Regions from separate parts of the Pengzhenrongella sp. genome, predicted to be linked through region 1. Evidence: riboswitches for the same ligand, from Rfam matches in the RefSeq annotation. Region 1 holds a riboswitch; each other region holds the start of a gene.
What was found. Region 1 has a riboswitch for S-adenosylmethionine ahead of VIM26_RS19920 (LLM class flavin-dependent oxidoreductase). Riboswitches for the same ligand answer to the same signal wherever they lie in the genome.
Positions count from the first base shown of each region.

Region 2: linked by a shared signal. The riboswitch ahead of VIM26_RS16035 (thioredoxin family protein) and the one ahead of VIM26_RS19920 (LLM class flavin-dependent oxidoreductase) in region 1 are both predicted to bind S-adenosylmethionine.
Region 3: linked by a shared signal. The riboswitch ahead of VIM26_RS00825 (hypothetical protein) and the one ahead of VIM26_RS19920 (LLM class flavin-dependent oxidoreductase) in region 1 are both predicted to bind S-adenosylmethionine.

Region 1 covers NZ_DATCNW010000346.1:15,451-18,718, reverse strand. Annotated here, with positions in the region: gene VIM26_RS19925 (hypothetical protein) at 1-680, opposite strand, end outside; SAM riboswitch class IV at 861-969, shown strand; gene VIM26_RS19920 (LLM class flavin-dependent oxidoreductase) at 1,307-2,458, shown strand; gene VIM26_RS19915 (hypothetical protein) at 2,470-3,268, shown strand, end outside.
Region 2 covers NZ_DATCNW010000275.1:14,852-18,119, reverse strand. Annotated here, with positions in the region: gene VIM26_RS16050 (sensor histidine kinase) at 1-748, opposite strand, end outside; gene VIM26_RS16045 (hypothetical protein) at 754-1,404, opposite strand; gene VIM26_RS16040 (hypothetical protein) at 1,494-1,688, shown strand; SAM riboswitch class IV at 1,803-1,916, shown strand; gene VIM26_RS16035 (thioredoxin family protein) at 1,952-2,485, shown strand; gene VIM26_RS16030 (DUF4395 domain-containing protein) at 2,478-2,954, shown strand; gene VIM26_RS16025 (hypothetical protein) at 3,078-3,268, shown strand, end outside.
Region 3 covers NZ_DATCNW010000017.1:6,296-9,563, forward strand. Annotated here, with positions in the region: gene VIM26_RS00820 (FdhF/YdeP family oxidoreductase) at 1-1,000, shown strand, start outside; SAM riboswitch class IV at 1,253-1,364, shown strand; gene VIM26_RS00825 (hypothetical protein) at 1,410-1,889, shown strand; gene VIM26_RS00830 (hypothetical protein) at 2,066-2,428, opposite strand; gene VIM26_RS00835 (hypothetical protein) at 3,108-3,268, shown strand, end outside.

The sequences.
Region 1 (3,268 bases):
CTTCGGTCGGCGTCGGCCTTGAGCACGACGACCCGGTCCTTGACCGCGGTCAGTCGGGCCCGGTTGTTCCGGTCCACGGCGCTGATCCGTTCGGCCTCGGCCACGGCCTCGGTCTGGATGCGCAGCGCAGTGGCGACGACCTCGTAGTCGCGGACGAAGTCCGCGGAGCTCTTCGCGCCCACCACGACGCTCATGCTCGTGGCGGCCGTCTCGCCCTTGTAAGCCTGCCGAGCCAGCTGCCCGACGGCGAGGTCGGCTTTCGCCCCGCGCGAATCATCGGCGCCGATCGTCGAGCTGATCGCCGCCTCCTGGGCTTTCGCGTCCTTGAGCCGCGCGGCGTCCAGGATCGCCTCGCGCTGGGCGCCTTCGAGCTCGGCCTTCGCCGCTGCGAGCTCCGCCCGTGCGACCGGCAGGCGCACCTGGGTGGCCCGCAGGTCGCGCGACGCATGCGCGAGGGCGGTCGTCAGCCCCGCGATCGACGCCGCGATCGCGTCCGCGGCATGCGCTGCGTGGGCCGCCCTGGCCTCCGCGGCCCGGCGCGCCGGGCCGTAGTCGTCGGCGGACGCCGGGCCGGCGAGCGTGATCAGCATGGCGAGCACCACGAGCCCGGCGGTGAGCGAGGATCCGACGGTGGCTACGGCCGAGCGGCCAAGTGATCGCGCCGCGCGTGGCTTGGTCATCGGCTCGAACCTTCCGCTCGCTTCACGTCGTGGTCACGCTGCTGGGTAGATGGGGTCGAGCGGCCGATCCTGCCATACCCAACCTGAGCCGCCGCTGAGGACCCGGAGTTCCCACATCGTGGGCACATTCAGGTATTCATTGACTCGGGCCACCCCCGGGCCTAACGTCCCGACCACTGCAGTCAAGAGCGCCAGCAGATAGCCCCGGCTCGCTGGCCGGCAACCCACTTCTCGCAAGAGCGCTGTGGGTGCTTCTTGACTCGGCCCCGCAAGGGGCAACGCGCGAGGTCGACCAGGTGTCGACGAAGGAGACCGACCATGGCACGGACAACGAGGCGCGACCTGCCGTCGCGCACCGCGTGGTCCTTGCCGTGCCCAGCCACGGGCGCGCTGCTGCGCTCGTGTCTGTGTCCGTGTTGTTGAACCGGTGACCGCAGGCCGCGCAGGCCGCCGCCGCTCTCCCCTTCAGGGCTCTGCCCGCTCTGCCCTCGCACGCCGATCCCGGCCCGCGAGCGCCGGACGGCTGTGCGACGCCCTCCCGCCCCGACGCGCGAACCCGAGCCGCGGAGCCCGTACCGCCCGCTGCGCTCACGCGCCCCGCCTTGCCCTGCGAAAGCGATGACCCCATGCCGAAGGCCTCCCCGTCCCGTCCGCTGCACCTCGGTGTCGACCTGTCCGACGCCGGCGCCCATCCGGCGGTCGGGCGCACCCAGGGCACCAGCGGCCAGCGCCCCTTCGACCCCGAGCGCCTCGCCGCCCTCGTGGCGACCGCGCAGCGCGGCGTGCTCGACTTCGTGCTGTTCGACGACGCGTTCTCGCTCCAGCCCCGCAACGGGACCCGTCCAGGTCGCCTCGATGCGGCGCTGATCTCGGCCCGGGTGGCACCGCCGTCGTCCGGCATCGGCATCGTCGCGACGATCGACACGATCCACACCGAGCCGTTCCACGTCTCCAAGGCGATCGCGACGATCGACACCGTCAGCCGGGGCCGCGCCGCCTGGCAGGTGGGCGTCTCGACGTCCGAGGCGGAGGCGGGCCACTTCGGACGGCGACCCGCCGCAGGGGAGGCCGCGGCCCTCGCCGAGGCCGACGAGGCGATCGAGGCAGTCACCCGGCTGTGGGACAGCTGGGAGGACGACGCCGAGATCCGCGACGTCCCCTCCGGGCGGTTCGTGGACCGCGGGAAGCTGCACTACGTCGACTTCGACGGGGTGCACTTCGCCGTCAAGGGACCGTCCACCGCGCCGCGTCCGCCGCAGGGCCAGCCGCTCGTCGTCGTGCGGGCCGGCTCCGAGCCGGAGCTCCGGCTCGCGGGGCGGCGCGCCGACGTCGTCCGGATCCGCGCGACCGACCTGGACGTCGCCGGTCAGGCCGCCGCAGACGTCCGCCGGGAGGCCGCGCGGTGGGGACGCGATCCCGCCGAGCTGCGGATCCTGCTCGACGTCTACGCCATCATCGGGCCCGACCCCGCGGCGTCGGCCGAGCGTCGCTCGCTGCTCGAGAACCTCGACGGCGCGTCCGTGGACACCGGCTCGCTCGTGCACGTCGGGACGCCCGAGGATCTGGCGCGGGTGCTGCGCGAGGGTGTCGCCGCCGGCGCCGTCGACGGGTACACGGTGCGCCCGGCCTCGCTCGAGACCGACCTGCACGGCCTGGTGGACGGCGTGATCCCGTTCCTCCAGCATGCCGGCGCGTTCCGGCGCGCGTACCCGGGCGCGACGCTGCGCGACACGCTGGGCTTACCCCGCCCCGCGAACCGCTACGCGGCGATCGCCTGAGGACCGCGGCGATGACCACGAGCACCTCGCGCCCGCGCAAGCAGATCCACCTCGGCGCCCACTTCCCGGGCGTCAACGACACGACCGTCTGGAGCGACCCCCGCTCGGCCAGCCGGATCGAGTTCAGCTCGTTCGAGCACCTCGCGCGGCACGCGGAGGCGGCCAAGCTCGACTTCCTGTTCCTGGCCGAGGGCCTGCGGCTGCGCGAGCACAAGGGCCAGATCTACGACCTGGACGTCGTCGGGCGTCCCGACACGCTGCCCCTGCTCGCGGCTGTCGCCGCGAGCCCCCTGCTCGCCGCGGAGCAGTTCGGCACCATCGCAGCGCTGCACCGCGGGCGCGTCGACCTGGGCGTGGGCCGCGCGTGGACGCCGCCGTCGGCCCCGCCCGACGACGGCGCCCCGCTCCCCGGACCGGCTCCACACGATCCGGGCGCGCTCCGCGTCCCCGCCGCACCACCCGGCCTGGGCTCCGACCCGGCTCGACTTGAGCGGCTCAAGGCCCAACAACGGGTCATCGGCGCCGCGCGCTCGCCGGCCTCGCTGCGCGCGGAGCTCGAGCAGATCCTCGCGCTGCGCTCCGGCGAGCTCGTGGACGACACCGGCTACACCAGCCCGGCCGTCGAGGGTGCGGACTTCGAGCTCTGGGTGCTCGCCTCCTCCGGGGGCGAGAGCGCGCGGACGGCGGCCGAGCTCGGGCTGCCGCTCGCGGCGAACTACTACGTCAGCCCTGCGACAGTGCTCGAGACCGTCGCCGCCTACCGGCGCTCGTTCCGGCCCGGCGTCCTCGATCAGCCGTACGTGATCGTGT
Region 2 (3,268 bases), on a different contig from region 1:
TCCGGGCGGCCTCCTGGACATGCCCGAGCGACGCGTCCACCGTGGCCGCGTCGCGGCCGACGGCCCGGCGCGCAAGGCCCGCGTGGATGTTGATCACCGCGATGTGGTGCGCGACGACGTCGTGCAGCTCGCGCGCGATCCGCACCCGCTCCTCGACGACCCTGGTGCGCGCCTCCTGCTCGCGGGTCTCGTCCGCGCGCCGGATCCGTTCGGCGAGCTCGGTGACGTAGGCCCGCTGGGCGCGCGCCGCGATCCCGATAGCGAACGCGAGCGCCGTCCAGACCACCACGATCAGAGTGCGTGCCTCGGAGATCGGCCCGGTGGCGTTCGTCCGGGCCACCGCGAAGAGCACGAGCGCGCTGACGACCGCGGCGACCGCGGCGACGCGACGCGGTCGGTGGATCGCCACGGAGAACACCGCGATCTGGCTCGCGACCATCATCGACGGGGTCGCCCCGTCGACCACGAGGGCTGCCGTGACCCCCAGCAGCGTCACGGCGAGCACCGGCAGGGGCCAGCGCGCGCGGAAGAGCAGCGCCCCGCCGACGACGGCCGCGAGCGCGAGGGTGCCGAGCGCCGGTCCCGCCGGGATGTGCTCGTGCCAGATGGCGCCGAGCGCGAGGGCCAGCACGCAGGCGCCGACGGCGACGTCGACCACCCGGCGAGCCCGACGGCGCGCGACCTGGTGGTCGAGCCACGGGTGCACCCCGAGCGGATCGACGTCGGCGGCGCTCGCCGGGTTCCACACGCCGGCTACCCCGTTCCCGATCCGACGGTGTCGAGGTCGAACTGGAGGTCGAGCGCCCCGAGCGGCTCGACACCGTCCGTGCTCGGTTCCGAGGTCGCGACCCCGAGCCACCGGGTCCAGCGCCGCCCCCAGGTCCGGCGCTCGACGAAACCTGCGGCCTGCGCCGCTGCGCGCTCGGGATCGGAGTCGGCCAGCACCATCACCGGGCCGGGCGCCGGATCGGGCTGTGCGGCGGTCCACGCCAGCGCAGCCAGGAGCAACGCGGGATCACCGGTCCGGTGCGCCGAGGCCTGCGAGATCTCGAGCAGCAGCCAGCTCGGCTCGCCGAGCCGGAGCTCGCAGAGCAGTGCCCGGCCCAGCAGCGCCTCGGCTCCACCCGGCGCCGACCCGCCGAGCTGGGAGGCGATGTTGCGCAGCACGGCCGGCGGCGGCGGCAGCTGCCCGGCCGGGATGGCCGTCACGGCCCCCACGATCGACCCGTCGTCGAGCTGCTCGACCCACAGCGCGCCATACTCGAACGCGACGTGCGTCAGGAGCAACCGTGCGGTCCGCGTCAGCACCTCCGGCTCCACACCGGGCGGCTGTTGTCCCTCCCGGGTGATCCGCGCGATCGCCGGGACATCCGCAAGACCCGCGATGCGGATGGAGTTCACCATGACACCAGTCTCCCCCGCCGCCCGACACCCCGTCGTCGCCCGTCAGTGGGAAGCGACGTACCGCGCCTGCAGTACGGCACGATGAGTTCGTGCAAAAGACACTCGCCCTCGCGCTCGGAACGGTCCTCGTCCTCATGGGTGTCGTGTTCACACTGCAGGGTCTCGGCTACCTCGCCGGGAGCGCGATGACCGGGGTGACGACCTGGGCGATCGTCGGGCCGATCCTCGTCGTCGTCGGCCTGGTGCTCCTCGTACGGGCCGGACGGCGGCGCCCGCCCGGCTGACCGGACGCAGCGTCGTCAGGCGGCTGCGGGCCACCCGGGCACCCCTCGTCCAGCATTCGAGAAGTTCTGTCCGAACGTTGGCCAACCGGCGCGGGCTGACGGATGCTCGGTGCAGGTCATGAGCGCCAGCGCACAGCCCCGGCTTGCTGGCCGGCAACCCTTCGTCCGCGACGGGGTGCCCCGGGTGACGACCTGGTCCGGGTCGGTCGACCCGGGCAAGCGCGGGGTGCACCAAGGCCCCATGGGATTGTCGGAGGACCGTCGTGGCTGCACCGCTCGACCTCGCGGGATCCGGGCTGGTCACGCTCGCGCCCGCCGCCGGGCCCGGGCTCGCCGTGCGCGCGTGCCTGGTCGTCGCCCTGCTGGTGGCCGCGAGCGCGGTCTGGTGGGTGGCTCGCCGCCGCGCCGCCCGGTTCCGGTCGCTGCCGAGCGGGCTGGCCGGCGCCGCGGGCCTGACCAGCGCGGACCTGGGCCACGAACTGGGTGCGCGGGCGACGTTCGTGCAGTTCTCCGCCGCGACGTGCAGCACGTGTCCGCAGGTCAGCCGGGCACTGACCGAGCTGGCGGCCGGTGAGCCCGGGGTCGTGCACGTCAACCTGGCGTCCGAGGACCACATGGACCTCGTGCGGCGCTTCTCCGTCTACCGCACGCCGACCGTGCTGGTCGTCGACGCGGTCGGCACCGTCCGGTCCCGCACCTCCGGCCCGCTCACACCCGCTCGGGCCGTCGCCGCGCTGCGGCACGTCACGCACGGCCCGCCCAAGATCGCGGATTCCCCCAGGAGCATCGATGTCTGACTCGCCGAGCACGCACCTGCCGTCCACCCCGCGCGGGACGCCGTCGGGCATCGACCCGCGCGGCCCGAGGTTCGGGGCGGGCGTGACCGCGACCCTGCTGGTCCTGGTGCTGCTGCTCGGCGGCGGAACCGCGGCCACCGCGCTGCTCGCGGTGGTGGCGCTGCTGTTCGCGCTCGGGGTGGCCCGCGGCGTCGCGGGCACCGTGCAGGGCCTCGCCTACCGGACCTGGATCCGCCCGCGCCTCGGGCCGCCGACCGAGCTCGAGGACCCGCGTCCCCCGCGGTTCGCCCAGCTGGTCGGTCTGATCGTCGTTGGCGTCGGGCTGATCCTGGCCGCCGCCGGGGTTCCGTTCGCGGTGCCGATCAGCGCCGCGGTGGCACTGGTGGCCGCGTTCCTCAACGCGGCCTTCGGGCTGTGCCTCGGCTGCGAGATGTACCTGCTGCTCCAGCGTTGGAGGCCGCAGCACTGAGCCGGATCCTGGGCACCTCACCTCCCCAGGCCGACGGCGGCGATATCCTCGCCCACGTGGGCCCGCACAGGCGCGGCGCCCGCTGTGCTCATCAGCGTCGTCACCAACCCGGGGGAACTCACCATGTCGATCTTTGACTCAACGCCTGCGCAGGAGTCCAACGCCGCACCCGGCGCGCTCCGGGTGGTCATGTTCGTGTTCTGCCTCGCCCTGTTCATCGGCGGGTTCTACCTGATGTCGGTCGCGTTCGAGCACGCGTCCGGGATCCTGTTCGGGGCCGCCATGCTGCTGTGCGGGCTGGCGTACATCATCCC
Region 3 (3,268 bases), on a different contig from region 1:
GCGGGAGCACGGCTGCGACACGGTGGAGTCGATCCGGCGCATGCGGGACGGTGGTGTCAAGGTGCTCGTCGCGCTCGGCGGCAACCTCGTGTCCGCTGTGTCGGACACGACTGTTGCGGAGGCCGCGATCCGCAGCACGCGGCTGAGCGTGCAGATCTCCACCAAGCTCAATCGGTCGCACGCGGTGACCGGTGAACAGGCGTTGATCCTGCCGACGATGGGCCGCACCGAGATCGACGTCCAGGCCAGCGGTCCGCAGTTCGTGACGGTCGAGGACACGGTCTGCGCTGTGCACGCGTCGAGCGGGAGGCTGCAGCCCGCCTCACCGTTGCTGATTTCTGAGGTCGCCATCGTCAGCCGCATGGCCGCCGCGACGCTGGGCGCGAAGGTCGCGGTGGACTGGGCGGCTTTCGAACGCGACTACGACGCCGTCCGCGACCACATCGCGCGAACCGTGCCGGGTCACGAGGACTACAACCGCCGAGTGCGCCAGGAAGGGGGGTTCGTCCTTGCGCACGGGCCGCGCGACGAGCGGAGGTTCCCTACGAAGAGTGGCAAGGCCATGCTCTCCGTCAACGAGCTCGAGACCACTTATGCGCCGCCGGGCCGGCTGCTGCTGCAGACGCTGCGGTCCCACGACCAGTTCAACACGACGATCTACAGCCTCAACGACCGTTATCGCGGGGTCCACAACGGGCGCAGGGTCGTGTTCGTGAACCCGGACGACCTGGCCGAACTGGGCGTCGAGGACGGCGCGTGCGTCGACCTGCACAGCGAGTGGCCCGACGGCGTCGAGCGCGTCGTCGAGCAGTTCCGGGTCGTCTCCTACCCGACGGCACATGGCTGCGCGGCGGCGTACTTCCCGGAAGCGAACGGGCTGGTGCCGCTCGACAGCACGGCCGAGCGCAGCAACACCCCGACGTCGAAAGCCGTGGTCGTGCGGCTGGAGCCGGCCCGCGTGCACACTCTGGCTGCTGGACGCGCGGTCACGTCGCGCTGATCGGGCGCGCCGAGATCTTCAGACGCGACGCTACTGCGCAGGGTGATCCACCCGCCATCGAGCGTGTCGATGTAGCCGGGTGCAAGGCACATGCACCCTCATCTACTCAGGCACGCCCCCTTCGACCAGTCGCGAGGCCCCGGGAGGAGCCGGCGGGCTGCTTCCCAGGGTGTCGCGCCGGGCTGACGGCGCTGAAAGTACCCAGACCTGCTCACTGAAATTCCCCACCCCGCCCGACTACGATCACTTCTAGGTCAAGAGAGGCAGCGCTAAGCCCCTGAGCTAGCTGCCCGGCAACCCGGCTTCGCCTGGGTGCCCCTGAGGGAAGACCCGGCCCAAACGCACGTGTCGGCAAGCGCGGATCACCGGGCGACAGCCGCGGGGTCCCTTGAGTTCGGGGAGTGCCGTCATGTCCAAGAAGATCGATCCGAGGTCGTCGGGTCAGCTGCCCATCCCCGACCTGCACCGTTTGGGCTGCACCGCCTACATTGCCGGGCACAACGTCCACTGGATCCAGGCGCTGCACACGTCGGACAAATCCGAGGTGTCCGCGCAATCGTGGCGCGGACAGCTAGTCACCGTGGACGGTGAGGTGCTAACGGTCCGCAAGCCAGAGGACCACCTCATCCGTTTCCGGAACCACGACCCTGCCCGGCTGGTCGCTGTCCTCGAGCGCACTGGTGTAGACGTGCTCATCAACGACCAGTACGCCATCTTGCGGGTTGGCTCGTTCTGCTTCTCGATCAAGGCCGACAGCGGGGAGCCGCTCGGACCGTGCCCGATCGATCAGCTGCCGCCGAATCTGACAGCTGAGCAGATCGTGGCGCGTGTTCGCACGCACGGTGGCTTCAGCCTCGATCCACGTGATGAAGTTGGTCTCGCGGGCTGATCGAGAACGACGAATGCCATTCTGAACTGGGGCGATGGCACTCACTTAGGGTTCCAACGCACCATTGGGACCCCAAATCGCCCGGGCGGTGACCTTGGCGTAGGACCGGGCTCGCTCAGCACGCTGGGTGCCCAGCCGCGCGGGGCTCATCAACGCGCGGTGCCGCACGTGGTCGTTCATCGCCGCGGCCGCCGAGCGGGCGAGTTCATCTCATACCGGGCGGCGTGCTCACGCAGGTACTCGCGCAGGTAGGGAATGGTGAAGTCCACGTAGCCTCGCCCGGCCGCCTCGATGATCCCGGCATCGATGAGGCGGCTCCGGTACACGCTTGCGTAGTACGCGCTCTCACCCATCCGCTCAGCGACTGTCCCGGTGTGCGAACACCCAGAGTCGTGCGACATCGCCAGCAGGTACGTCCGGTCGACCGCAGACAGGTCGCCCAGCGCGGTCTCGTGCACGGTGCTGCCCAGGCGTTTGCGGGCGGCGGGGATGCCCTGGTGGACAGCATCGAGGTCAACGGGGACGTTCTCGCCCGCCAAGGTCCGATAGGGAGGTGGTTTCGGGTGTCGCATCTGTGACCGGCACGCCGCGGGCAGGCGGGTACGTGCGACGTTGGTCACGGCTGCATGACTACCCGGGCCGGCTCCTGAGTGGCTCGGATCGCGGCTGCCCGTGATCCCGCGGTTGTTGACGCCGCGGGTTCAGCTCTCAGGGCGGCGCCAATCGGGCTGTCTGCCGCGGCGGCAGGGCAAGCCAGGGCCGCCGCGGACGCCATCGGCCTCGCCGCTCGCGACGGCTCCACTGAACCGCACGACAAGGCTCTGCCCAACCCGGCGAGAGAAGTGTCCAGATTTCGGCCGCCGTGAGATGCTCAGCTTCCTCCGTCGTCGACGGGCAGTTCCGATCGGATCGGGCCATAGTGTGTCGAACTGGTCTCGGTCAGCGGGCGCCACAGAGCCCGCTAGGGAGAACTCGATGCACTTGCGTCTACACATTCATCTTGCATCAACTGCCCTCATCGCGTTCGTCGGTGCCTTCACGGCCCCGGCAACGGCTGCGACAAGCCCTCAGGATCCCGTGGTGGTCCCTGGTGATTTGGACGGCGCGAGGGCCTTCAGCTTCGGCGTTGGTTCAGATGGGGTGCTGAACGTCGGAAAGACTCTCAATAGCGTTTGAAATTGATCGCTGTGTTCGCTCCTAATAACGCGGAGGGCCACGATGGCTGAAGACGCTCGCCGAACGCAGGACAATGATGGGCGTCGCCGCGTGGGCCCGGGCGGCAGAAAAGATGTTCGCGATTTTGTCTTGCCATATCGCCATGGTAAATACTGGAACTGGGACCCAGTGAAGCGTCAGTCGGAGACAGCCGCTCATCTGAT